DNA from 2 places in the Mycobacterium cookii genome. Region 2 is predicted to be linked to the other one. Evidence: predicted binding sites of a transcription regulator. Region 2 holds the regulator's gene; the other holds the start of a gene.
What was found. The regulator LexA, encoded in region 2, represses DNA repair genes until DNA is damaged. The targets are predictions, from matches to a motif close to CGAACANNTGTTCG.
Positions count from the first base shown of each region.

Region 1: cofD (2-phospho-L-lactate transferase) is a predicted target of LexA. The motif match lies at 6,797-6,810, and genes of this name have one in related genera.

Region 1 covers NZ_AP022569.1:4,759,590-4,771,669, forward strand. Annotated here, with positions in the region: gene G6N27_RS22360 (LCP family protein) at 1-708, opposite strand, end outside; gene rfbD (dTDP-4-dehydrorhamnose reductase) at 778-1,653, shown strand; gene G6N27_RS22370 (glycosyltransferase family 2 protein) at 1,688-2,533, shown strand; gene manB (mannose-1-phosphate guanylyltransferase) at 2,583-3,650, shown strand; gene G6N27_RS22380 (NUDIX hydrolase) at 3,632-4,174, opposite strand; gene G6N27_RS22385 (coenzyme F420-0:L-glutamate ligase) at 4,171-5,532, opposite strand; gene cofD (2-phospho-L-lactate transferase) at 5,580-6,572, opposite strand; gene G6N27_RS22395 (WhiB family transcriptional regulator) at 6,879-7,241, shown strand; gene G6N27_RS22400 (metallopeptidase family protein) at 7,298-7,720, opposite strand; gene G6N27_RS22405 (DUF3499 domain-containing protein) at 7,870-8,307, shown strand; gene G6N27_RS22410 (phosphomannomutase/phosphoglucomutase) at 8,559-9,965, shown strand; gene G6N27_RS22415 (TobH protein) at 9,962-11,047, shown strand; gene manA (mannose-6-phosphate isomerase, class I) at 11,069-12,080, shown strand, end outside.
Region 2 covers NZ_AP022569.1:242,755-254,834, reverse strand. Annotated here, with positions in the region: gene sigB (sigma-70 family RNA polymerase sigma factor SigB) at 1-329, shown strand, start outside; gene G6N27_RS01205 (metal-dependent transcriptional regulator) at 454-1,146, shown strand; gene G6N27_RS01200 (DUF4192 domain-containing protein) at 1,315-2,373, opposite strand; gene sthA (Si-specific NAD(P)(+) transhydrogenase) at 2,537-3,952, shown strand; gene G6N27_RS01190 (trypsin-like serine peptidase) at 3,949-4,725, opposite strand; gene G6N27_RS01185 (proteasome assembly chaperone family protein) at 4,923-5,885, shown strand; gene G6N27_RS01180 (alpha/beta fold hydrolase) at 5,924-6,946, shown strand; gene G6N27_RS01175 (PhzF family phenazine biosynthesis protein) at 6,982-7,668, shown strand; gene G6N27_RS01170 (peroxynitrite isomerase) at 7,751-8,236, opposite strand; gene nrdR (transcriptional regulator NrdR) at 8,284-8,748, opposite strand; gene G6N27_RS01160 (LysM peptidoglycan-binding domain-containing protein) at 8,849-9,331, opposite strand; gene lexA (transcriptional repressor LexA) at 9,565-10,263, shown strand; gene G6N27_RS01150 (LGFP repeat-containing protein) at 10,278-12,080, opposite strand, start outside.

The DNA.
Region 1 (12,080 bases), 800 kb from region 2:
GCGGGGGAGTTCGTGCCGCTGCCGGACGAAACTCAGTGCCTGCGGGCCGTTGAGCTTCTGCGGTCCGGCCGGGAAGTCGGCCCCCGACATCGGTTCGAAGACAGGCTCTTTGAGGCACACGTTGACGCCGCCGAGGGCGTCGGTGATCAGGGAGAAGCCCAGCAACCCGATTTCGGCGTAGTGGTCGACGGTGACGCCGGTCAGGTCGGCGACCGTCTTGATCAGCGCCTCGCGGCCGGCCTCGGTCCCTTGCGTTTCGGCCTCCGCCGCGGCGACGCCCGACTCGACGAGACTGACCCGCTTCTCTTCCTTGGTCTGGCCGTATACGCCGTTGATCTTGGTCTTGCCCAGACCGGGTGCCGTCACATAGGTGTCGCGCGGAATCGAGATGGCGGTCGCGGACTTCCCGTTGTCCGGGATGCGCACCAGGATGATCGTGTCGGTGTTGCTGGCCACCTCGTCGCCCGCTCGCAGCGACGCCAACTCCTCCTGGCTCAGCGGGTTGCCGTGCGCGTCGGTGCGGCTGTCCATGCCCACCAGCAGAATGTCGATCGCGCCGTCGTCTCCGCCATGACCCAGCGAGGGTGCGAAGACGTGGTAGATCCCGTCCTCGAAAGAGCGGACCTTGCTCCACGCCACCCCGGTGACCAGAACGACCGCCGCGGCCGCCACAGTCGCAATCACACGCGCCACGCGTTGCTCAGGCATCACAACAGACTACTTTCGTCACAGTGCGATCATTGGTAGCGCCGCGTCGGCGTGCCAGACTCGTTACCCGTGGCTCAGAGACTCGTGATCACCGGCGCCGGCGGACAGGTCGGCAGCTTCCTGGCGGCCGAGGCGACTCGACAAGGTCGCGATGTGCTGGCGCTGACGTCGTCGCAGTGGGACATCACCGACCCGGCGCTGGCGGAGCAGGTCGTGCACAGCGGCGACGTCGTGGTCAACTGTGCGGCCTACACCAACGTCGATGGCGCGGAGAGCGATCAGGCCAGAGCGCACGCGGTCAATGCGGCCGGTCCGCAGTACATCGCGCAGGCCTGCGCGCGGGCCGGCGCGCGGATGGTCCACATCTCCACCGACTATGTCTTCGACGGCGACTTCGGCGGCGCCGCGCCGCACCCTTACGAACCGTCAGATGAGACCCGGCCGCTGAGCGTCTACGGGCAGACCAAGCTGTCCGGCGAACAGGCGGTCCTGGCTGCCTTGCCGCAGGCCGTCGTGGTCCGCACCGCCTGGGTCTACACCGGCGGAGACGGCAAGGACTTCGTCGCAGCCATGCGCAGGGTGGCCGCGGGCGACCAGGCGATCGACATGGTCGATGACCAGATCGGCTCGCCAACCTATGTCGGTGACCTGGTCGGCGCCTTGCTTGAGGTGGTCGATGGCCGCGTGCACCCGCCGACCGGCATCGCGCACGCGGCCAACGGCGGCGAGGTCTCCCGCTTCGGGCAAACCCGTGCGGTTTTCGAGGGCGTCGGCGCCGACCCCGAGCGGATACGGCCGGTGAGCAGCGACCACAACCCGAGGCCGGCTGCCAGGCCGGCGTATTCGGCGCTGTCCAGTCGGGAGTCGGCCCAGGCCGGGTTGACGCCGCTGCCGCCGTGGCAGGACGCGCTGGCTCGTGCTCTCGAGGCGGCTTCGCGTCCCTGACCGCTAGTCTCGACCCGTGAGTGACGTCCTGCCGGTGGTCACGGTGACCTATTCACCGGGCAAGCATTTGGACCGGTTCCTGGCATCGCTGTCGCATGCGACCGCGCGGCCTGTCAGCGTGCTCATGGCCGACAACGGCTCCACCGACGGCGCACCCGAGGCCGCGGTCCAGCGCTACCCGGACGTGCGACTGTTCTCCACCGGATCCAACCTCGGTTACGGCAGCGCGGTGAACCGCGCGATCGAACAGGTGGGGGACGCCGACGAGTGGATCATCGTGGCCAACCCCGACGTGCAGTGGGGCCCCGGCAGCATCGACGCGCTGCTGGACGCCGCGGCCCGGTGGCCGCGGGCGGGTGCCCTCGGTCCGCTGATCCACGACCCGGACGGGTCGGTGTACCCGTCGGCGCGCCATCTCCCGAGCCTGGTCCGCGGCGGCCTGCACGCGGTAGTCGGACCGTTCTGGAAAGGCAACCCGTGGTCGACGACCTACCGCCAGGAGCGGCTGGACCCCAGCGAGCGACCGGTCGGCTGGCTGTCCGGATCGTGTCTGCTGGTGCGCCGCGCGGCATTCGAGCAGATCGGCGGTTTCGACGAGCGCTACTTCATGTACATGGAAGACGTCGACCTGGGTGATCGCCTGGGCAAGGCGGGCTGGCTCAATGTCTATGTGCCGTCCGCCGAAGTGCTGCACCACAAGGGGCACGCCACCGCGCGGGCGTCGGCGCACAACTTGGCGGCACACCACAAGAGCACCTACACCTATCTCGCCGACCGGCATCCCGGACCGTGGCGCGCGCCGCTGCGCTGGGCCTTCCGGGCCGGCCTGGCGGCGCGGGTGCGGCTGATGACGCGAAAAGACAAGGAGCGGCTCCAATGACTCGAGCCGACGACGATGCAGAGCGGAGCGATGAGGAGGAGTGGCTCCAATGACAGAAGCGGATGCAGTCGTCCTGGTCGGCGGCAAGGGAACTCGGCTCCGGCCGTTGACGTTGTCGGCGCCGAAGCCGATGCTGCCCACCGCCGGACTGCCCTTCCTCACCCATCTGCTGTCGCGGATCGCCGCCGCCGGAATCGAGCACGTGGTTCTGGGTACGTCATACAAGCCAAAGGTTTTCGAAGCCGAATTCGGCGACGGGTCGAAACTGGGCCTGCAGATCGAGTACGTGACCGAAGAGGATCCGTTGGGCACCGGTGGCGGAATCGCCAACGTCGCAGACCATCTGCGTCATGACACCGTGCTGGTGTTCAACGGTGACGTGCTGTCCGGATGCGATCTCGGCCAGCTGCTGGCGTACCACCACGAGCAGCAGGCGGACGTCACCATGCACCTGGTGCGGGTCGGCGACCCGCGGGCGTTCGGTTGCGTGCCGACCGAAAACGGTCGTGTGACAGCATTTTTGGAGAAGACTCAAGATCCGCCGACCGACCAGATCAACGCCGGCTGCTATGTGTTCACCCGCGAGATCATCGATCGCATCCCGCGGGGCCGCGAAGTGTCGGTCGAGCGTGAGGTGTTTCCGGCGCTGTTGTCCGAGGGCGTCAAGGTGTGCGGCTATGTCGACACCAGTTACTGGCGCGACATGGGCACACCGGAGGACTTCGTGCGCGGGTCGGCCGACCTCGTGCGCGGCATCGCACCCTCACCGGCGCTGGGCGGTCATCGCGGCGAGCAGTTGGTGCACGACGGTGCGGCGGTGTCGCCCGGCGCGGTGATCATCGGAGGCACTGTCGTCGGACGCGGCGCCGAGATCGGCCCCGGCGCCCGGTTGGACGGCGCGGTCATCTTCGACGGCGTGCGGATCGAGGCCGGCAGCGTCATCGAGCGGTCGATCATCGGATTCGGCGCGCGGATCGGTCCGCGGGCGCTGATCCGGGACGGCGTGATCGGCGACGGCGCCGACATCGGGGCCCGCTGCGAGCTATTGCGCGGTGCGCGGGTCTGGCCTGGCGTCCGCATTCCCGACCACGGGATCCGTTACTCCAGCGACGTGTGAGCGCGGCCGACGAGGTAGGCCAGCGCGTCGTCGGAGCCGGCCGGCAACGCGTCGATCGGCCACCATCGCAGGTCCACCGACTCATCGCTGAGCTGTATCTGCGCCCCGGCCGGCGCCTGCGCCACGAACTGCAAGTCGAGATGACGGGTCGGCACGCCCAGCGAGCAGGTCAGCGCGTGCACGTGGACCGCGGCCAGGGTGGGCGCGATCCGCAGGCCGTCGACGCCGGACTCCTCGGTGGCCTCCCGTAGCGCCGCCGCCAGGATGTCGACGTCGGAATCCTCGCAGTGCCCACCCAATTGCACCCAGCGACCCAGCCGCGGATGCAGCGTCAGCAGCACCTGGCTGCCGGTGTGGTCGAGCACGATCGCCGATGCGGTGATGTGTCCCGGTACGCATTCGCGACGGCAGGCGTCGTCGCGGGCATCCAAGAATGCCAGCACCGCGTGTCGCAGCGAATCCTGCCACCGGTCCGGTGCCTGCCAGTCGGTCAGCAACTCGATCGCGGTGGAGTGCACGCTCACTTGCGTACCAACAGATCGCTGACCGGCACCGGATCACGTGGCTCGGTGACGGGCTGCTCCGGATAACCAATGGCGATGGCGCCCAACGGTTCCCAGTCCTGGGGCAAGTCGAGTTCCGAGCGGACCAGGTCGGCGGCAAAGATCGTCGAGCCGATCCAACAGCTGCCGACACCGCGTACCGCCAATGCCACCAGCAGGGCCTGCACGGCGGCACCGACCGCGACGGTGAACATGGTGTGCTCGGCGTCGGTGCGCGCGGCGTCGGGATAGCTGTGCGCACCGTCGGGAACCATGAACGGAATGACGACTTCCGGCGCGTCGTAGAGGATCTGGCCGCGCGCCACGCGGCGTTCGACCGAGTCGGCCGGTCGGCCGTCACCGGACAAGTCCGAGCGCCACTTGTCGCGCATCCGCTCGAGCAGGCGGGTTCGCGTCGCGGGGTTCTGCAGCCAGACGAACCGCACCGGTCGGGTGTGGTGTGGTGCGGGCGCGGTGAGCGCCTCGGCGACGGCCTGCTCGACGAGTTCGGGCGGCACCGGTTCGTCGCCGAACTGCCGCACCGAGCGGCGCAGCAACTGGGCCTGCCGGCGGCCCAACTCCAGGGCCTCGGCGGTGCCCAGCCAGAACAGGTCGTCGATGCCGGGGCGCACGAGTTGACGTGCGGTGGCGTCGGTGTCGGACACCACGCCGGCGGGCAGCCCACGGACCACGGCCACCGGTATCGCGGTCAGTTTGCCCTTGACCAGATCGGCCGCCGCGGCGATTTCGTCGGCAACGGCGACCTCGGTGACCACCAGTTCGTTGCCGTGTCGGTCGACCGCGCCCGCGTAGCCGTGCAGCACCTCGAGCCCAGCCGCGCCGACGGCGGCGTCGGTCTGGCCGTTGCGCCACGCGCGGCCCATCGTGTCGGTGATGACGACGCCGACGGTGACACCGAGGCTCCTGCGTAGCGCGGCCCGCAACGCCGCCGCGCTGGCGTCGGGATCGACTGGCAGCAGCGCCAATTCGTCGGTGCCGATGTTGGATCCGTCCACTCCGGATGCGGCCTGCACGATGCCCAGCTTGTTCTCGGTGATCAGCGTGCGACCTTTGCGGGCCAGCGTGCGGACGGCCTCGGCGTCGACAAGCTTGCGCCGCAACGCATCCCGCTCGTCGGGGTCTTCCGGTGCTGGCACCAGGCGGCCTTCGCATTTGGACAGCACCTTGCTGGTGACCACGAGCACGTCGCCGTCACGCAGCCAGGGGGCCGCGGTGGCCAGCGCAGCGCCGAGGTCGTCGCCGGGGCGGAATTCGGGAAGTCCGGTGACCGGCAGGATCTCGATCGGCGACGCGGTGCCGTGCTCCTCGGCGCGTGGCATATTGCGCCGCTCCTCCTCATCGCTGCGCTCTGCATCGTCGCCGGCGGTCATACCGCCACGCCCGCAAGCTCCAGGCCCGCGCTCACCATCTCGGCGGTGGCCTTCGGGGCGGTCATCAGCAACGGCACGGAACGCACCGCGACGCCGTCGATGTCGGCGTGATCGCCTTCATGAACCAGCCAGCAGTCCAGGATGCCGGTGCCTGCCCGCGCGCCGTAGTACCGCCCCACCGCGTCGGCGGTCGACTCCACGCCGATCACGTCCAGACACGCATCGGCCATCCCGCGCAACGGCTTTCCGCCGATGATCGGGGAGTAGCCGACGACGGGAGCGTCAGTGGATCGCAGCGCCGCGCGGATACCGGGTACGGCCAGGATCGCGCCGACGCTCACCACCGGGTTCGACGGCGCGACCAGGACGACGTCGGCGTATGCGACGGCATCGGTGACTTCCGCTGTCGCTTTGGCCTTTTCGGCGCCGACGAAGGCGAAGCTGTGCGTCGGTAGCTGCGCGCGATAGCGCACCCACCATTCCTGGAAGTGGATCGCGCGCTGACTGTCGTCGGCGGGATCGGTGATGACGACGTGCGTTTCGCAGCGGTCATCGCTGACGGGCAGCAGTCGCGCGCCCGGCTGCCAGCGGTCGCACAACGCCGCGGTCACCTCGGACAGCGGATAGCCGGCCCGCAGCATCTGACTGCGCACCAGGTGGGTGGCCAGGTCGCGGTCGCCCAGTTGGAACCAGTCGGGTTGCACGCCGTAGGCGGCGAGTTCCTCTTTGGCGTGCCAGGTTTCGTCCCGGTGACCCCAGCCCCGCTCCGGGTCTACACCTCCACCTAAGGTGTACATGCAGGTGTCCAAGTCGGGGCAGATGCGCACGCCGTGCATCCAGGCGTCGTCGCCGATGTTGACGATCGCGGTCAGCTCGTGATCGCCCGCCGGCGCTGACGCGGAAGCGAATTGGCCCAGACCGAGCAGCTGTTGGACGCCGAGCAGGAAGCGGGCGCCGCCAACCCCGCCGACCAGAACCGTGACCTTCACACCGCACGACAGTACGCGCGAGCCCGACCGCCGACGTGCCCAGCGACCGCTGTGACGGGTGTGACCGACACGCCGCGGGCACAACGGCATCAGAGGCGCAAAGAAACGGTCACGAGATGATATGGAAATCTCCCGAATCGCTTGCAAAGCGCTCCTTACCCGTGTGTAATCACAGCAGTGTCATTTCGGTAAGCCAACCGGATTCGGTGTCGCAGACCGAGATTCGATCATCTGTTCGAATCGAGATGGCCGAACATCAAAACAGTGGTGATTCCCGATCAACAAAACAAAGTGAGGAGGCGGAGCATGTCCTATGAGCACCTTCGGGGCCTAGTAGGAGGCACCCCGCACACCACTCTCGGATGGCCGACAATGGGGGAAACCTCAAGGCCCCATTTGAGTTTGGTCCCCGATGCGGTCGTCGACGAATTCGAGGCCACAGAGGTTGAGGCCGACAGTTGGCAGGACCGGGCGTTGTGTGCTCAGACCGATCCCGAGGCGTTCTTCCCCGAGAAGGGCGGCTCCACCCGCGAGGCCAAGAAGATCTGCCTTGGCTGCGAGGTGCGGAGTGAATGCCTCGAGTACGCCTTGGCCCACGACGAGCGGTTCGGCATCTGGGGCGGGCTTTCCGAACGGGAACGCCGTCGCCTCAAGCGCGGAATCATCTGACCCGACCGCCCGGACGCCGGCGGGCGACCCGCCGCGATCGCGTCTGCGATCAATGACTATTCGTCGTCGAGCGTCGGGTCGATGACCGAAGGTTCGACGTCCAGATAGGTGGCCACCTGAGCCACCAAAATTTCATGCAGCAACTCAGCCAATTCAACCGTGTCCTTCGCGCGCCGCTCGATCGGCTTGCGGAACAACACAACTCGTGCGCGCGTCGCGCTTCCGCGAACATCGACGCCGGCGCCGATCAACCTGGCCAACGCAATCGGCCCGTCCGCGACCACCTCCGGCGGCCACTGCACGCTATCGGGATCCTTCGCCGAGATCCGGGGGATCTCATCGACCGCCACATCGAGCCCGGAGAGGCGCTCCTGCCACCGACGCTCGATGGGCTCATAAGCCTCGAGCACAGCCATGTCGAAACGTTCGGAACGGCTGCGCCATCCGGGCACCGTCGGCGGCAGCAGTGGGCCCCGCATGTCGCGGCCGCGTCGCGAGACTCGTCTGCCCATCGGGCGGCCGCCGCGCGAGTGGCTCATGCGGCGATGGTAACGGTTGGGCATACCGTGCCGACGGAATGCGCGTGTCCGATGCCGCCTGGACGATTTCGCGCGATAACCTCTCGATCGTGAACGTTCCGCGTCGCTGTTGCCGACCCGGGTGTCCGCATTACGCGGTGGCGACGCTGACCTTCGTGTACTCGGATTCGACGGCGGTAGTCGGTCCGCTTGCGACCGCCCACGAGCCGCACTCCTGGGACCTATGTGTCAGCCATGCGGGCCGTATCACCGCGCCCCGCGGCTGGGAACTCGTCCGGCACTCCGGCCCGCTGGCCACCAACCCGGACGAGGACGATCTGATCGCGTTGGCCGAAGCGGTCCGCGAGGGTCGTGAAGTTGTCGGTGGTGCCGCCCCGGTCAACGGATTTCACGATCCGGGTGGACACTTCAACGCCGCCCCGGCCGAGGCGCCGGCTGCCGGTGTACTGACGTCGCCCGTCCAGCGCCCGGCCGGTACCGGCCGCCGTCGCGGTCATCTTCGGGTGCTGCCCGACCCCGCCGACTAGCAAGCCCGGCCCGGACCGGCACGGTCCGCATCGTTACCGAGCTGGGTCTGATTACTCGGCGCCTCAGCGGACCGCAACGGTCCGCCTCGTTACCGAGCTGGGTCTGATTACTCGGCGCCTCAGCGGACCGCAACGGTCCGCCTCGTTACCGAGCTGGGTCTGATTACTCGGCGCCTCAGCGGACCGCAACGGTCCGCCTCGTTACCGAGATAGGCTGACGAGCAAGTGTCCCCGTCGTCAGGAGCCCCTCGATGTCTCGGCCCGCTGCGGCTGTCCACCGTGTGATCAAGGCGTATGACGTGCGCGGTCTGGTCGGTGACGAAATCGACGAGTCGTTCGTCGCCGAGGTCGGCGCGGCGTTCGCCAGGCTGATGCGCGACGAGGGCGCGCGGCAGGTCGCCATCGGCTACGACATGCGGGACAGTTCGCCGAGCCTCGCGGCGGCCTTCGCGAGCGGTGTCACCGGCCAGGGCCTCGACGTGGTCCGGATCGGGCTGGCGTCCACCGACCAGCTGTACTTCGCGTCCGGCCTGCTCGACTGCCCGGGCGCGATGTTCACCGCGAGTCACAACCCGGCCGCCTACAACGGCATCAAGCTCTGCCGGGCCGGCGCCAAGCCCGTCGGTGCGGACACCGGGCTGGCCGCGATCAGCGACGACATCATCGCCGGGATTCCCGCCTACGACGGGACCAACGGCACCATCACCGACCAAGACGTGCTGACCGAATACGGCGAGTTCCTGCGTTCGCTGGTCAACACCTCCGACCTGCGTCCGCTGCGGGTCGCGGTGGACGCGGGCAACGGGATGGCCGGCCACACCGCACCCGCGGTGCTCGAAGCGATCGAGTCGATCACGTTGCTGCCGTTGTACTTCGAACTCGACGGCTCGTTCCCCAACCACGAGGCCAACCCGCTGGACCCGGCCAACCTGGCCGACCTCCAGGCTTTCGTGCGGGAGAACAACGCCGACATCGGGCTGGCGTTCGACGGCGACGCCGACCGCTGTTTCGTCATCGACGAACGCGGCCTGCCGGTCTCGCCGTCGACGGTCACCTCGCTCGTCGCCGCCCGCGAGCTGCACCGCGAGATCGGCGCGACGGTCATCCACAACCTGATCACCTCCCGGGCGGTGCCCGAGCTGGTCGTAGAACGCGGTGGCACGCCGGTTCGGTCCCGGGTCGGGCACTCCTACATCAAGGCCCTGATGGCCGACACCGGCGCGATCTTCGGCGGTGAACACTCCGCGCACTACTACTTCCGCGACTTCTGGGGCGCCGACTCCGGCATGCTGGCCGCTCTCTACGTGCTGGCCGAACTCGGCGAACAGCAGCGGCCGCTGTCCGAGCTGACCGCCGACTACCAGCGCTACGAGGCGTCCGGCGAGATCAACTTCACCGTGGCCGACGCCGAGTCGTGCGTCGAGGCGGTGCTGAGGTCGTTCGGCAGCCGGATCCAGTCCATCGACCACCTGGACGGAGTGACCGTCGATCTCGGTGAGGGCAGCTGGTTCAACCTGCGCAGCTCCAACACCGAACCGCTGCTGCGACTGAATGTGGAAGGCCGCTGCGTCGAGGACGTGGACAACGTCGTCGAGCACGTGGCCGGCGAGATCCAGCGGCAGGCGGAGCTGGTCGGCCAACCGGAGGCGGTCACGTGAACGCGGCCCAGGCCACGATCGACCTCGACGACGCCGACGGGCTGCTGGCCGCCGACCGGGACGGCCTGCTGCGGGCGGCGTCAATGGGCGGTGCGCAGGTGCGCGCGGTCGCTGCCGCACTCGACGAAGGCGCCCTGGACTCCATCGGCGGTGACGACCGTCCGCGCACCATCATCTGGGTTGCCGGCCGGGGTACCGCCGAGACCGCGGGGACCCTGCTGGCCGCGACGTCCGGCGGATCAGCAGCGGCGCCGATCGTGATCGCAGCCGAAGCGCCGCCCTGGATCGGCGCGTTGGACGTGCTGATCGTCGCCGGCGACGACCCCGGCGATCCGGCGCTGGTCGGAGCCGCCGCGAGCGCAGTGCGCCGCGGCGCGCGAGTCGTGGTCGCCGCACCCTACGAAGGCCCGTTGCGTGACGCCACGGCCGGGCGGGCGGCGGTGCTCGAGCCGCGGCTACCGGTCGCCGCCGAGTTCGGGTTGAGTCGATACCTGGCCGTCGGGCTGGCCGCCCTGCAGAGCGTCGACCCTCGGCTGAGCGTCGACCTTGCCGCGCTGGCCGACGAGCTGGACGCCGAGGCGCTGCGCAACAGCGCCAGCCGCGAGATCTTCACCAATCCAGCCAAAGCGCTGGTCGAGCGAATCTCGCGACGCCGCCTCGTGCTGGCCGGCGACAACGCCGCCACTTTGACGCTGGCCCGGCACGGTTGCTCGGTGCTGCTGAGGGTCGCGCAGGAGGTGGCGGCCGCAGCGGGCCTGGCCGACGCCCTGGCAGCGTTGCAGACCGGAGCCGGGCCGGGGTTCGTCGACCCGGCCGATGCCCTGTTCCATGACGAGGAGATCGACGGGCCGATCGCCGAGCGCCTGCGGGTGCTGGCATTGACGCTGGGTGACGAACGGGCGGTCGTCGCATCCCGGGTCGCCGCGTTCGACGATGTCGACATCGTCGGCGCCGAGGACGTGCCCGACCTGCCGGAAGGCCGGCCGGCTCCGGTCGCTGCGGGTCGGGCCGAGCTGCAGCTGGCTATATTGGCGGTCCGGCTGGAGATGGCGGCGGTTTATTTGCGGCTGGTGCGGGGATAACTGGTTCTGAGGTAAAGCCAAGTGGAGTTGCTACGCGGAGCGATACGGACGTACGCGTGGGGGTCTCGGACCGCCATCGCGGAGTTCACTGGTCGCCCGGTGCCCGCCGCCCACCCGGAAGCCGAGCTCTGGCTGGGTGCCAATCCGGGTGATCCGGCGTTCCTGGAAGGGCCGGGCGGCGAAGTGTCGTTGCTGCAGGCCGTGATCGCCGATCCCGACGGCCAGCTCGGCCCGGCCGCCCGTGCCCGGTTCGGCGATGCGCTGCCCTTCCTGGTCAAAGTACTGGCCGCCGACGAGCCGCTGTCGTTGCAGGCGCATCCCAGCGCCGCCCAAGCCGCCGAGGGCTACCTGCGCGAGGAGCGTCTCGGCATTGCGGTGACCTCGCCGGTGCGTAACTACCGCGACTCCAGCCACAAGCCGGAGTTGTTGGTGGCGTTGCATCAGTTCGAGGCGCTGGCGGGTTTCCGTCCCGCCGCGCACACCATCGAATTGCTGCGGGCGCTGGCGGTGTCTGACCTGGATCCCTACATCGACTTGCTGAACGACCAATCCGACGCCGACGGTCTGCGGGCGTTGTTCACCACGTGGATCACCGCTCCGCAGCCCGACATCGATGTGTTGGTGTCTGCGGTGCTCGACGGCGCGATCCACTATGTCAGTTCTGGTGCAACGGAATTCGCTGCGGAGGCCAAGACGGTGCTGGAGCTCGGTGAGCGTTATCCCGGTGACGCCGGTGTGCTGGCCGCGCTGCTGCTGAACCGGATCACACTGGGACCCGGCGAGGGAATCTTCTTGTCGGCCGGGAATCTGCACGCCTATCTGCGCGGCGTCGGGATGGAGATAATGGCCAACTCCGACAACGTGTTACGCGGTGGCCTGACGCCCAAACACGTGGATGTCCCCGAGTTGCTCAAGGTGCTGAACTTCACGCCGAGCACCGAATCCGATCTGCGCGCGCCGACGCATCACGACGGGCTGGCACTGGTCTACGACACGCCCGCCGAGGAATTCGCGGCGTCGGTGCTGAGCCTCG
Region 2 (12,080 bases):
CGGTGAGCCTGGATATGCCGGTGGGTTCCGAAGAGGAAGCACCGCTGGGCGATTTCATCGAGGACGCCGAGGCGATGTCGGCGGAGAACGCGGTGATCGCGGAGCTGCTGCACACCGACATCCGTAGCGTGCTCGCCACACTCGACGAGCGCGAGCATCAGGTGATCCGGTTGCGCTTCGGACTCGACGACGGCCAACCCCGCACGCTTGATCAGATCGGCAAGCTGTTCGGTCTGTCCCGCGAGCGAGTCCGCCAGATCGAGCGCGAGGTGATGGCCAAGCTTCGCAACGGCGAGCGGGCCGACCGGCTGCGCTCGTACGCCAGCTGACGCCCCGTACAAGCATCGACCGGTATGCCCGCCGCAGCTGCGGCGGGCATACCGCTGTGCTGGAGTGTTAGCGAACCATTCGCGCAGCTGGGCAAGTAGACTCGGCGGCAATGGAGGGTGCGGAATGAACGACCTGGTTGATACCACCGAGATGTACCTGCGGACCATTTACGACCTCGAGGAAGAGGGCGTCACCCCGCTGCGTGCCCGTATCGCCGAACGTCTTGACCAGAGCGGGCCCACGGTCAGCCAGACTGTGTCGCGCATGGAGCGCGACGGGCTGTTGCATGTCGCGGGTGACCGCCATCTCGAGCTGACCGACAAGGGCCGCGCGCTGGCCGTCTCCGTGATGCGCAAGCACCGGCTGGCCGAACGGTTGCTGGTCGATGTCATCGGGTTGCCGTGGGAGGAAGTCCACGCCGAGGCGTGCCGCTGGGAGCACGTGATGAGCGAGGACGTCGAGCGCCGGCTGGTGCAGGTGCTCGACAACCCGACGACGTCGCCGTTCGGCAACCCCATCCCCGGGCTGCTGGATCTGGGTGTCGGTGACGAGTTCGGTGCTGAGGACGGCAACCTGGTGCGGCTGACGGAGTTGCCTGCGGGCCCGCCGGTCGCTGTCGTGGTGCGTCAACTGACCGAACACGTGCAGGGCGACATCGACCTGATCACCCGGCTCAAGGACGCTGGCGTGGTGCCCAACGCCAGGGTGGCTGTCGAATCCATCCCATCCGGCGGCGTGACGATCGTCATTCCCGGCCACGAGAACGTGAGCCTGCCGCACGAGATGGCGCACGCCGTCAAGGTCGAGAAGGTCTAGCGCCGCGACGATGCGGGCCGGCACGGCCCGAGGAGAAGCGGCGCCATCGATCCAGCCGCGACGATGCGGGCCGGCACGGCCCGAGGAGAAGCGGCGCCATCGATCCAGCCGCGACGATGCGGGCCGGCACGGCCCGAGGAGAAGCGGAGCCATCGATCCAGCCGGACGTCAGACCGCACGCCGGCCGAACGAGCGTCGCGGCGGCAGCCGCACGCCAAGGCGATCGGCCAGCCGGTATCCGGTGACCGCGAGTTCGCGGATGTGCTCGGGCCGCAGACCCGACTGCAAGGCGGTGTCCAGCATCCCGGCCATCCGGTGACCGGGATCGCAACGCAGCGCGGCTTCCAGCGACACCCCCGCCAACGGTCCGTCGCCGCGGGCGTAGGCGCTGAAGGCGAGCAGCACCAGGGCCTCGGCGCGCCACGGCACCGGCAGGCTGCGCGACAACAGCGCCCACAACGACTCGGCGTCGCCCGCGCTATGGCCGACCGCCAAGGCGTACAACGTGTCTCGCACCTCGACGTCGGACAGCGCGCACGCCAGGCCAGCCAGCTCGGGCTCGGCGAGCTCCTGTCCGTCGCCAACGCGCGCCGCCGCGGCCATCGCGTCCTCGAGGTCGCGCCGCACGCACGCCGTCGGGTCGGCGCGGTGCGCCTGAGCGCGCGACGCGGCCTGCTCGGCGATCAGATCGGCGAGCGACGCGTCGCCGGCCCGGTCGTCGGTGGCGACCACCGCCTGCAGGTCGGCGCGCCGCGCGTAGAGCCGTCGGCCGTCGAGCACCGCGGCCACCGCCAGCGGTGACGATCCGGGGTCGTCGACGACACCGCCCGCACCGCAGCCGTCCACGCAGTGCCACCGGCCGCCGACTGCCACCCGGTCCACCACATGGACCGCCCACAACTCGATGTCGTGGCACGCCAACTCGTCAGTGAGCGTTGAACTCAGGTCGCGGTACTCGTCGTTGCACGTCGGACAACCCGCACCGTCGGCGTCGACGATCACCGCGATCGCCGCTTCGGGGCCGGCGCAGGCGGCCACCTCCGCGAGATGACCGATCTGGTCGGCCAACGCGTCGGACAGATCCACCCGCATCACCGCCCCCAGTTCGCCATCGTCGATGGACAACAAGACCAACGATTTCTCCGGCACGAAGCCCAGCACGGCCGGCAGTGCGGCGATCACCGCGCCGGGGCGGTTGAGTTCAAAGTCATGTCGTTGTTTGGTCATGGCACCGACGCTGGCAATCGGCACCGTCAACGCGCCGACGTCGCAGCCTTTGCGGCCCGCGGTTGTGCATCGGGGCGCGGCTGTGGACGGGTCCGCATTGTTCACGCGCATGTAGCCGTTTTCGACGTACACCCGCAACGCTGCCGGAGTAAGAGTGTCAGCCATGGGTTCGATACTCGAATACGAGATGGTCGTCATCGGCTCAGGTCCGGGCGGCCAGAAGGCCGCGATCGCGGCGGCGAAACTGGGCAAATCGGTCGCCGTCATCGAGCAGCGGCCGATGCTGGGCGGCGTCTGCGTCAACACCGGCACGATCCCGTCGAAGACGCTGCGCGAGGCCGTCGTCTACCTGACCGGCATGAACCAGCGTGAGCTCTACGGCGCCAGCTACCGCGTGAAGGACAAAATCACCCCCGCCGACCTGCTGTCACGAACCCAGCACGTCATCGGCAAGCAGGCCGACGTGGTGCGCAACCAATTGATGCGCAACCGGATCGACCTGATCCCGGGCGAGGGGCGATTCAAGGACGAACACACGCTGCTCGTCGAGGACCGCACCCGCGGCGAACGCACCACGGTCAGCGGCGAGAACATCGTCATCGCGACCGGCACCAAACCCGCCCGCCCGCAGGGGGTGGAATTCGACGAGCAGCGGGTGCTGGACTCCGACGGGATCCTCGACCTCAAGACGATCCCGGCGTCGATGGTGGTGGTCGGTGCGGGCGTGATCGGCGTCGAGTACGCATCGATGTTCGCCGCACTGGGCAGCAAGGTGACCATCGTCGAGAAGCGGCAGGACATGCTGGACTTCTGCGATCCCGAGATCATCGAGGCGCTGCGCTTCCACTTACGCGATCTGGCGGTCACGTTCCGCTTCGGCGAAGAGGTGACCGGCGTGCAAGTCGGGTCGGCGGGCACCGTCACCAGCCTGGCCAGCGGCAAGAAGATCGCCGCCGAGACGGTGATGTACTCCGCGGGCCGGCAGGGTCAGACCGAGAACCTCGACCTGGAGAAAGCCGGTCTGGAGGCCGACGCACGCGGCCGCATCTTCGTCGACGAGGCGTTCCAGACCAAGGTCGACCACATCTATGCCGTCGGCGATGTGATCGGCTTCCCCGCCCTGGCGTCGACGTCGATGGATCAGGGCCGGGTCGCGGCCTGCCACGCGTTCGGTGAGCCGGTGCACGGGCTGACCGCGCTGCAGCCGATCGGCATCTACTCGATCCCGGAGATCTCCTACGTCGGCGCCACCGAGGTGGAGCTGACCAAGCAGTCCGTGCCCTACGAGGTCGGGGTGTCGCGCTACCGCGAGCTGGCCCGCGGCCAGATCGCCGGCGACTCCTACGGGATGCTCAAGCTGCTGGTCTCCACCGACGACCTCAAGCTGCTGGGCGTGCACATCTTCGGCAGCAACGCCACCGAGATGGTGCACATCGGCCAGGCCGTGATGGGCTGTGAGGGCACGGTCGAGTATCTGGTCGACGCGGTGTTCAACTACCCGACGTTCTCCGAGGCTTATAAAGTCGCCGCGCTGGACGTGATGAACAAGGTGCGCGCGCTCAGTCAGTTCGACAGCTAACACTCGTCGTCGTAGGTGCGCGGCGGCGCGTCAGCCGGTCCGCCCGCTTCAGCACGTGCGAGGAGCTGGTTGACGTGCTGGTCGAACGGCGACGAGTACGACAGGTTCTCCGCGCAGCCGCCGCCGTGCAAGCCGCCGATCACCCCGGTGACCGTCGAGCCGCTGATCCACGGTGCGCCGCTGGTTCCGTCGGCCAGGCCCGCGCATGGCAGCTCGGGGAAGCCGCCCGCGCTGACTTCGGTCGCGACCCGACATCCGACGGGCAAGCCGCCGACACCGGCGGGGTAGGCGATCACGCTGACCCGGGCGCCTCGCGCCGGCGCGCCACCCACCGACAGCGCTGAGCCGACCACCGCCTCGATCGATCCGCCGGCGGGACGGCCCACCCGCGCAATCGCGAAGTCGGCCAACGGATCTCGGTTGGCCACCCAGCGTGGATCCAGGTACACCGCGTCCACGGTCCACACCGCGTCGGGTGCGGCGGTACGGGCGAAACCGGGCACGAACGTCACCGAGCCACCGGCGCTCAGGCAGTGCGCGGCGGTCAGCACCAGATCGCCCGCCGCGGAATGCAGCACCGAGCCGGTGCAGGCATGCAGCTCGCTGCCGGACAGGAAGAGCGCACCCACCCGCGGATCCGGATCGACGGGCGCTGCGATGACGTGGTTGACGGTGTGGGCGACGTCGCGTCCGGTCTCAGGTGCCGATTGGGCCTGATGTCCGCAGCCGGCCGAGAGCATGGTCAGGGCCGCGGCTGCCGCCAGAATTCGCATCGTCAACGATCATGCCCGATCGAGTCGGGGCGGGCCGCGCGAAACGGGTACCCCGAGGAATGCGGCCAGGGCGGCCCGCGTTTTTGAGACTATTGGGCGCAGCGCGGAGCGGGGTCCGGTATCCGCTGCTCACCGATCTGAGGGACACTATCTGACACGGTGCGGCAGACCGCGCCGTGGCTGAGGAGGCAACATCAATGAGCCACGACCAGACGCCTGACATTCCCGACCAGAACGCCATGTACGAGCTCGAGTTCCCGGCGCCGCAGTTGTCGTCCTCCGATGGCCGCGGCCCCGTCCTGGTCCACGCCCTGGAAGGCTTTTCCGACGCCGGCCACGCGATCCGGCTGGCCTCCCACCACCTGAAAGACAGCCTGGACACCGAGTTGGTGGCCTCCTTTGCCATCGACGAATTACTCGACTACCGGTCGCGGCGGCCGCTGATGACGTTCAAGACCGACCACTTCACCCACTACGACGACCCGGAGCTGAGCCTGTACGCCTTGCATGACAGCGTCGGTACGCCGTTCCTGCTGCTGGCCGGAATGGAGCCGGACCTCAAGTGGGAGCGGTTCATCACCGCGGTGCGGTTGCTCGCCGAGCGGCTCGGTGTCCGGCAGACCATCGGCCTGGGCACCATCCCGATGGCGGTCCCGCACACTCGGCCGGTGACGATGACCGCCCACTCCAACAACCGCGAGCTGATCGCCGACTTCACGCCGTGGATCTCTGAGGTCCAGGTCCCCGGTAGCGCGTCGAACCTGCTGGAGTACCGGATGGCCCAGCACGGGCACGAGGTCGTCGGCTTCACCGTGCACGTCCCGCACTATCTGGCGCAGACCGACTACCCGGCCGCGGCGCAAGCACTCATCGAGCAGTTGGGCAAGACCGGCTCGCTGCAGCTGCCGCTGAACGCCCTTACCGAGGCGGCGGCCGAGATCAAGGTCAAGATCGACGAGCAGGTCGAGGCGAGCGCCGAAGTCGCTCAAGTGGTGGCCGCGCTGGAGCGCCAGTACGATGCCTTCATTGCCGCTCAGGAGAATCGGTCACTGCTGACGCGGGATGAAGATCTACCCAGCGGCGACGAACTCGGCGCTGAGTTCGAGCGTTTTCTTGCGCAGCAAGCGGAGAAGAAGTTCGACGACGACGATCCGACCTGAGCGTCCCGACCCGGCGCCTGACAGCGAAGTTGGCGGATATGAGCGAGCGGAAGCCCAATCTTCGCTCAGTGCGGGAAGTTTCGCCGTCCCTGCAATTCCGCACCATCCACGGGTACCGGCGCGCCTTTCGCATCGCCGGGTCCGGTCCGGTGATCTTGCTGATCCACGGGATCGGCGACAATTCGACGACCTGGACGGCTGTGCAATCCAAACTGGCGCAACGGTTCACCGTCATCGCCGTCGATCTGCTGGGCCATGGACAATCGGACAAACCACGCGCTGACTATTCAATCGCGGCCTACGCCAACGGAATGCGCGATCTACTTTCGGTGCTCGACATCGAACGCGCCACCGTGATCGGCCACTCGCTGGGCGGCGGCGTCGCAATGCAATTCGCCTACCAATTCCCGCAATTGGTCGAGCGTTTGGTTCTCGTCGGAGCCGGCGGGGTGACCAAGGACGTGAACGTCGCATTGCGACTGGCGTCGTTGCCGATGGGCAGCGAGGCGCTGGCATTGCTTCGACTGCCGTTGGTGCTGCCCGCGTTGCAGATCTTCGGGCGCGCCGCCGGGCTGGTGCTGGGCTCTACCGCGGTGGGCCGCGACTTGCCGGATGTGTTGCGGATCTTGGCCGATCTGCCCGAACCGATGGCCTCCTCCGCGTTCACCCGGACGCTGCGCGCTGTGGTGGACTGGCGTGGCCAGAGCGTGACGATGCTGGACCGATGTTATCTGACGCAGTCCGTTCCCGTGCAGATCATCTGGGGCGCAGAGGATGTCGTCGTCCCTGTCAGCCACGCCCGCATGGCACACGCGGCGATGCCGGGCTCCCGCTTGGAGATCTTCGAGAACTCCGGGCACTTCCCCTTTCACGACGACCCCGACAGGTTCATCGAGGTTGTCGAGCGCTTCATCGACACCACTGAGCCCTCCGAATACGATCAGCTTGCGCTACGGGAGCTGCTGCGTAACGGCGGTGGCTCGCAGACCATCTCGGGTCCGGTGGACACTCGCGTCGCCGTGCTGAGCGCGATGGGCGCAGACGAACGCAGCGCCACCTGACCGACACGTCGTGGTGACGTCGTACAGTCGATTTCATGAGCATCGACGTCACGGTGTTACGCGTTTTCACAGATTCGGCGGGCAACTTCGGCAACCCGCTCGGTGCGGTTGACGGCGCCACGGTCGAGGCGGATCAGCGACAGCGCCTGGCTACCCAATTGGGCTACAGCGAAACAGTTTTCATCGATATGCCGGCGCCGGGTTCGGCCAGCGCGCACGCCCGGATCTACACCCCGCTGACCGAGCTGCCATTCGCCGGGCACCCGACGGTCGGAGCGTCGTGGTGGCTGCGGGAACTCGGCACACCGATCCGCACCCTGCAGGTCCCGGCCGGCGTGGTGCAGGTGAGCTACGACAACGACCTCACGTCCATCAGCGCACGCTCAGAGTGGTCGCCGGAGTACGCGATCCACGACGTCGAGTCGCTCGAGGATCTCGCGGCCGCCGACCCGTCCGACTTCCCCGACGACGTGGCGCACTATCTGTGGGCGTGGATCGACGAGTCCGCGGGTGCGCTGAGATCGAGGATGTTCGCCGCGAATCTGGGTGTGCCTGAGGACGAAGCGACCGGATCTGCCGCGGTACGGATCACCGATTATCTCAGTCGCGACCTGTCCATCACCCAAGGAAAGGGCTCGGTCATCGAAACCACGTGGAGCCCGCAGGGGTGGGTTCAAGTGGCCGGTCGGGTCGTCAACGACGGCGTGCGACAGGTCGGCTAGCTCAAATCGCGTCGCGCTGAGCCACCCGGGTCAGCGGTGTACGCCGAGCTCCATCACCTCAGATCGTCAGGCGGTGAGCGAGTCAGTCTCTGCGATGCAAGACCGCCGAAATATGGTGTTGGGTCGGCTGGCCGACCGCGCCCATCTCCAGCGAGTAGGACAACGTGTCGCCGTCGAGCCGGAAGCGCCGGCCCAGCGCGGTCACGTCTTTGGCGGTCGGCGTCGTGCCGATCTGCGTGGCAGTCATCTCCAGTTCGACCGTCGCGCCCTCTGCCGTGTAGCTGCCCACCTCGATCTCGGTGATGCCGCTCGGATGGGCGAGTACGAGTTCGACCTGACCGGGTCGTGGGACACGTAGATAGCCGGTCTCGGCATGCAGCGATGCGCCGTCAGCTGCGTCCTTGGTTTTTTGGCCATAGACCAGAAACGGCTTGCCCACGTGGGAAAACACGACTTCTTCGAGGTACTCGAAGGGCTCGATCGTCGGATATTCACCGGTCCCGCGGCCCTGCCAGGCGCCGAGCAGCGGCGCCAGCGCGCGAAGATGTGGATGGAGCTCGAGCGGCATTTCGACAGCCTAAACCGACGCGTGCTACGCGCTGTGCGCGCCGGACGTCAGCCGGACGCGGGCACCTTGCGGTGGGCACGCAGCGCGGTGATCTCGCGCTCGAAATCGTCTGCGGATTCGAAGGATCGGTACACCGACGCGAATCGCAGATAAGCCACTTCGTCGAGTTCGCGCAGCGGGCCGAGTATCGCGAGCCCGACTTCGTTGCTGGGGATCTCCGGTGACCCGCCGGCGCGCACGGTGTCCTCCACCTGCTGGGCCAACAGGTTCAGCGCATCGTCGTCGACCTGGCGGCCCTGGCATGCTCGCCGCACGCCGCTAATCACCTTCTCGCGACTGAACGGTTCGGTCACCCCGCTGCGCTTGACCACGGCCAGCACCGCGGTTTCCACGGTGGTGAAACGCCGCCCGCACTCCGGGCACGACCTGCGACGTCGAATGGCCTGACCCTCATCGGTCTCACGGGAGTCGACGACTCGCGAATCCGGATTACGGCAGAACGGGCAGTGCATGGCCGCTCCTTCGCCGCGCAGACTTCGGGGTGTCCCAGATCCCCAAGAGCCTACCCGCGCACCAGGTCGCCGGCCTAGCACCGCTCGCACGGTGACGCCGTCAGCCGACCGGTGCGATGAGCGTCTGACCCGCGGCAACCGCCACCGAGTCGAGATCGTTCAGCTCACGGATGCGGGCGGCAACCTGACTGGTCGGGGCGTCCGGCGCGACACGGGCGGCCAAGTGCTGCAACGTCTCCCCTGGCTCGACCCGCACCACAGCGAGCCGATCGGGCATCTGGCGCGCCGCCTGCTCAGGTCCGGCGTGCAGCATGCCGCCGAAGTGCGCGACCAGACCGAGCCACACCGTGATCGCGGCCGCCACCAGGGATAATGCGACTGTGGTCGCCGGGGTGATCGGGCGCGGCCGGTGCGAGGCCGTCGACATCAGCACCCCGGTGCCACGATAGCGGGGCCGCGGGGCGACCGGCCGCGACGGCTGCGGTCCACGGGAACCGGGCCGCCCCTGGCGACCGGATGGACCCACCCAGGCGGGCCGAACGCGGGCCGGCGATGTGGGCGAGATCGTCTCGATGGGCATCATGTGCATTCCTCCAGTCGGCTCGTGGTCGATCACTTGTTCGAAGAGTAATCGATAATGTGTTCGAATACCGAACATGTGATCGAACTGTTGCACATGCCGGAGACGATACGAGGGAGCACCGACAACTTTCGTTTTGCCCTCTCCCGCTTTACAGCCGATCTGACCGAAACGCGGCCAGGAAACACGTCGAACAAGTGTTTGCTTCACCACAAAAAAGAGCTATATTCGTCCGTATGAGCGACAGCGATACCTCGGACGCCGCCTCTGACCGCCCCCTTGCAGCTGTGGATTCTGTGCTGACGCCACGGCAGCGGACCATCCTGGATGTCATCCGCGCCTCGGTGACCAGCCGCGGATACCCGCCCAGCATTCGGGAGATCGGCGATGCCGTCGGCCTGACGTCGACCTCCTCGGTGGCGCACCAACTGCGCACATTGGAGCGCAAGGGCTACCTCCGCCGTGACCCGAACCGCCCGCGCGCAGTGGATGTCCGCGCGTCCGACGACGGCTCGAGGCCTCCGGTGCTCACCGACGTCGCCGGATCAGACGCGTTGCCGGAGCCCGCCTTCGTCCCGGTGCTGGGACGTATTGCCGCCGGTGGACCGATCCTTGCCGAGGAAGCCGTCGAAGATGTCTTCCCGCTACCCCGCGAACTCGTCGGCGAAGGCGCGTTGTTCCTGCTCAAGGTGGTCGGTGAATCCATGGTCGACGCCGCGATCTGCGACGGTGACTGGGTGGTGGTACGTCAGCAGAACGTGGCCGACAACGGCGACATCGTGGCGGCGATGATCGACGGCGAGGCGACCGTGAAGACGTTCAAACGGACCGGCGGCCAGGTGTGGTTGATGCCCCACAACCCGGCTTTCGACCCCATTCCCGGTAACGACGCCGCCGTACTAGGCAAAGTCGTCACGGTCATCCGCAAGGTCTGACCCGCGCCGAACACCTACCCGGCCTTGTGAAACCCGTTGGCCTGCGCGATGTCCTCGCTGGCGAACCAGATTTCGGCCATCGTCTCCTCATACAGGACGCTGTCTGGCATGTAGTACAGGCCTGAGCTGGCGTTCGCCTTGACCGGATATCCCTCCGGCACCTGGTACGGGTCGTCCATCGGAAGATGAATTGCCAACTGTCCGGTCGGGATTCGCGCTGTCGGCACGGCCGTGGTGACCGCGGAATCGTCGTCGCTGCCGTCGGAAGCCGCATGCCGGCCGCCGCGGACCTCGCTCTGCGCCGGAAACCCGGTCGGGTCGGTGTCGACGTCATCGGGATCCTCGTCGAAGCTCTCGTCGAAGTGGTCGTCAACGTCCTCGTCGACCTCGGCGAAGTCAGAAAACTCCTCGGGACTCTCGACTTCTTCGTCGGGCGGCTCGTCGATCAGGTCGGTACGGTCCGGCGGCATCCACGCGCTGACCGGCTGGCTGGGTAGCCGCACGGTCCGCGGCCGCGGCGGCCGATGGTCGTCGTTCAGGCTCGAGGTAGCCAAATCCCGGTCGGCTTCCGGCGACCACTGCGCGACGGATTCGGTGGCGGGCTCGTCGCGAGAATCGGCGCCGCCCCGCTTGCCAACCCTCTTGGCAGCACGCCGCCGACGCCACGACCGCGCCGACGGCACGACCAGAGCGATCAGCAGCAGCGCCGCGATGCCCGCGAGCAGCCACCACCAATGCCACGCCGACGCGTGGACCCCGCCCTTGGACGCCGGGCCGGCCGCCGTCTTCTGGCCCGGTATCTGCAGGCCGGACAACGCCGACGCCAGGTTCGCCGGTTGGGTGGTGAAGGTGTTTGTCTTCGAGTTCCAGGTGATCTGGCCACCGGTGAATCTCTGCGTGATGTCGTCTTTGTCGACGCTCTGGTCCCCAATCGGCGCACCCAATTTGCCGGACGCACCGAGAAGCTTGTCCCATGCGGCGTTGATCGCCCCGCGGACGACGAACGCGCCGTGCTCGGGGGTCCAGAAGATCACTGGTTTGTCGTTGGCGGAGAACTCGCTGACCCGGCTGGACGGTTTGAGACCGCCGTCGGCCTCGTTCGCGATCGGGAAGCCGAGGTTGCCGGCTGGGCCGCCGGCCGCTTCGTACTTGGTCAGGATGTCGGTTTCGACGGCGTTCGCGCCGGTGGCAGGGCTGAAGAAGACCTTGCCGCCGTTGAAGTTCTGGGCCAACCCACCTGTGCCGACCGGTGATTGGTCGCCTTGTTTGGCGCCCAGCGGCCCGGCTGCACCACCCGCCGCACGCCAGGCCATGTTGATCTCAGCAGTCGGATCGACGGGCACCTGTAAGCCTGTGAGCTGGCCCGCCAAGTTCGGCGGCACGGTGGTGAATGCCTTCGTCAGCCGATTCCAGGAGATTTTGCCGGCGCTGAATGCCTGGGTTGCGAGTTGACCGTCGTAGGTTTCGTCGCCGATCGGCACACCAAGTGCGCCGCCCGAGCTACCCAGTTTGTCCCATGCCGCGTTGATCGCTCCGCGCACGACGAACGCGCCGTGGTCGGCTGTCCAGTAGATGAGGGGTTTGTCGCTGGCCGAAAAGGTGCTGACCCGACTGTCGGGCCCCGCCAGCCCACGTGCTTCGTTCATCGTGGGAAATCCCAGATCGCTGGCTGCGGGGCCGCCCAGTGACTCGTATTTGTCCAGGATGGCGCCCATCATCGACCTGGGCCCGGTGGCCGGCGTGAAGAACATCTTGCCGTGCACGAAGTCATGGGCGAAGCCTCCACCGGCGACGTACGTCTCGCCCTGCTTGGGGCC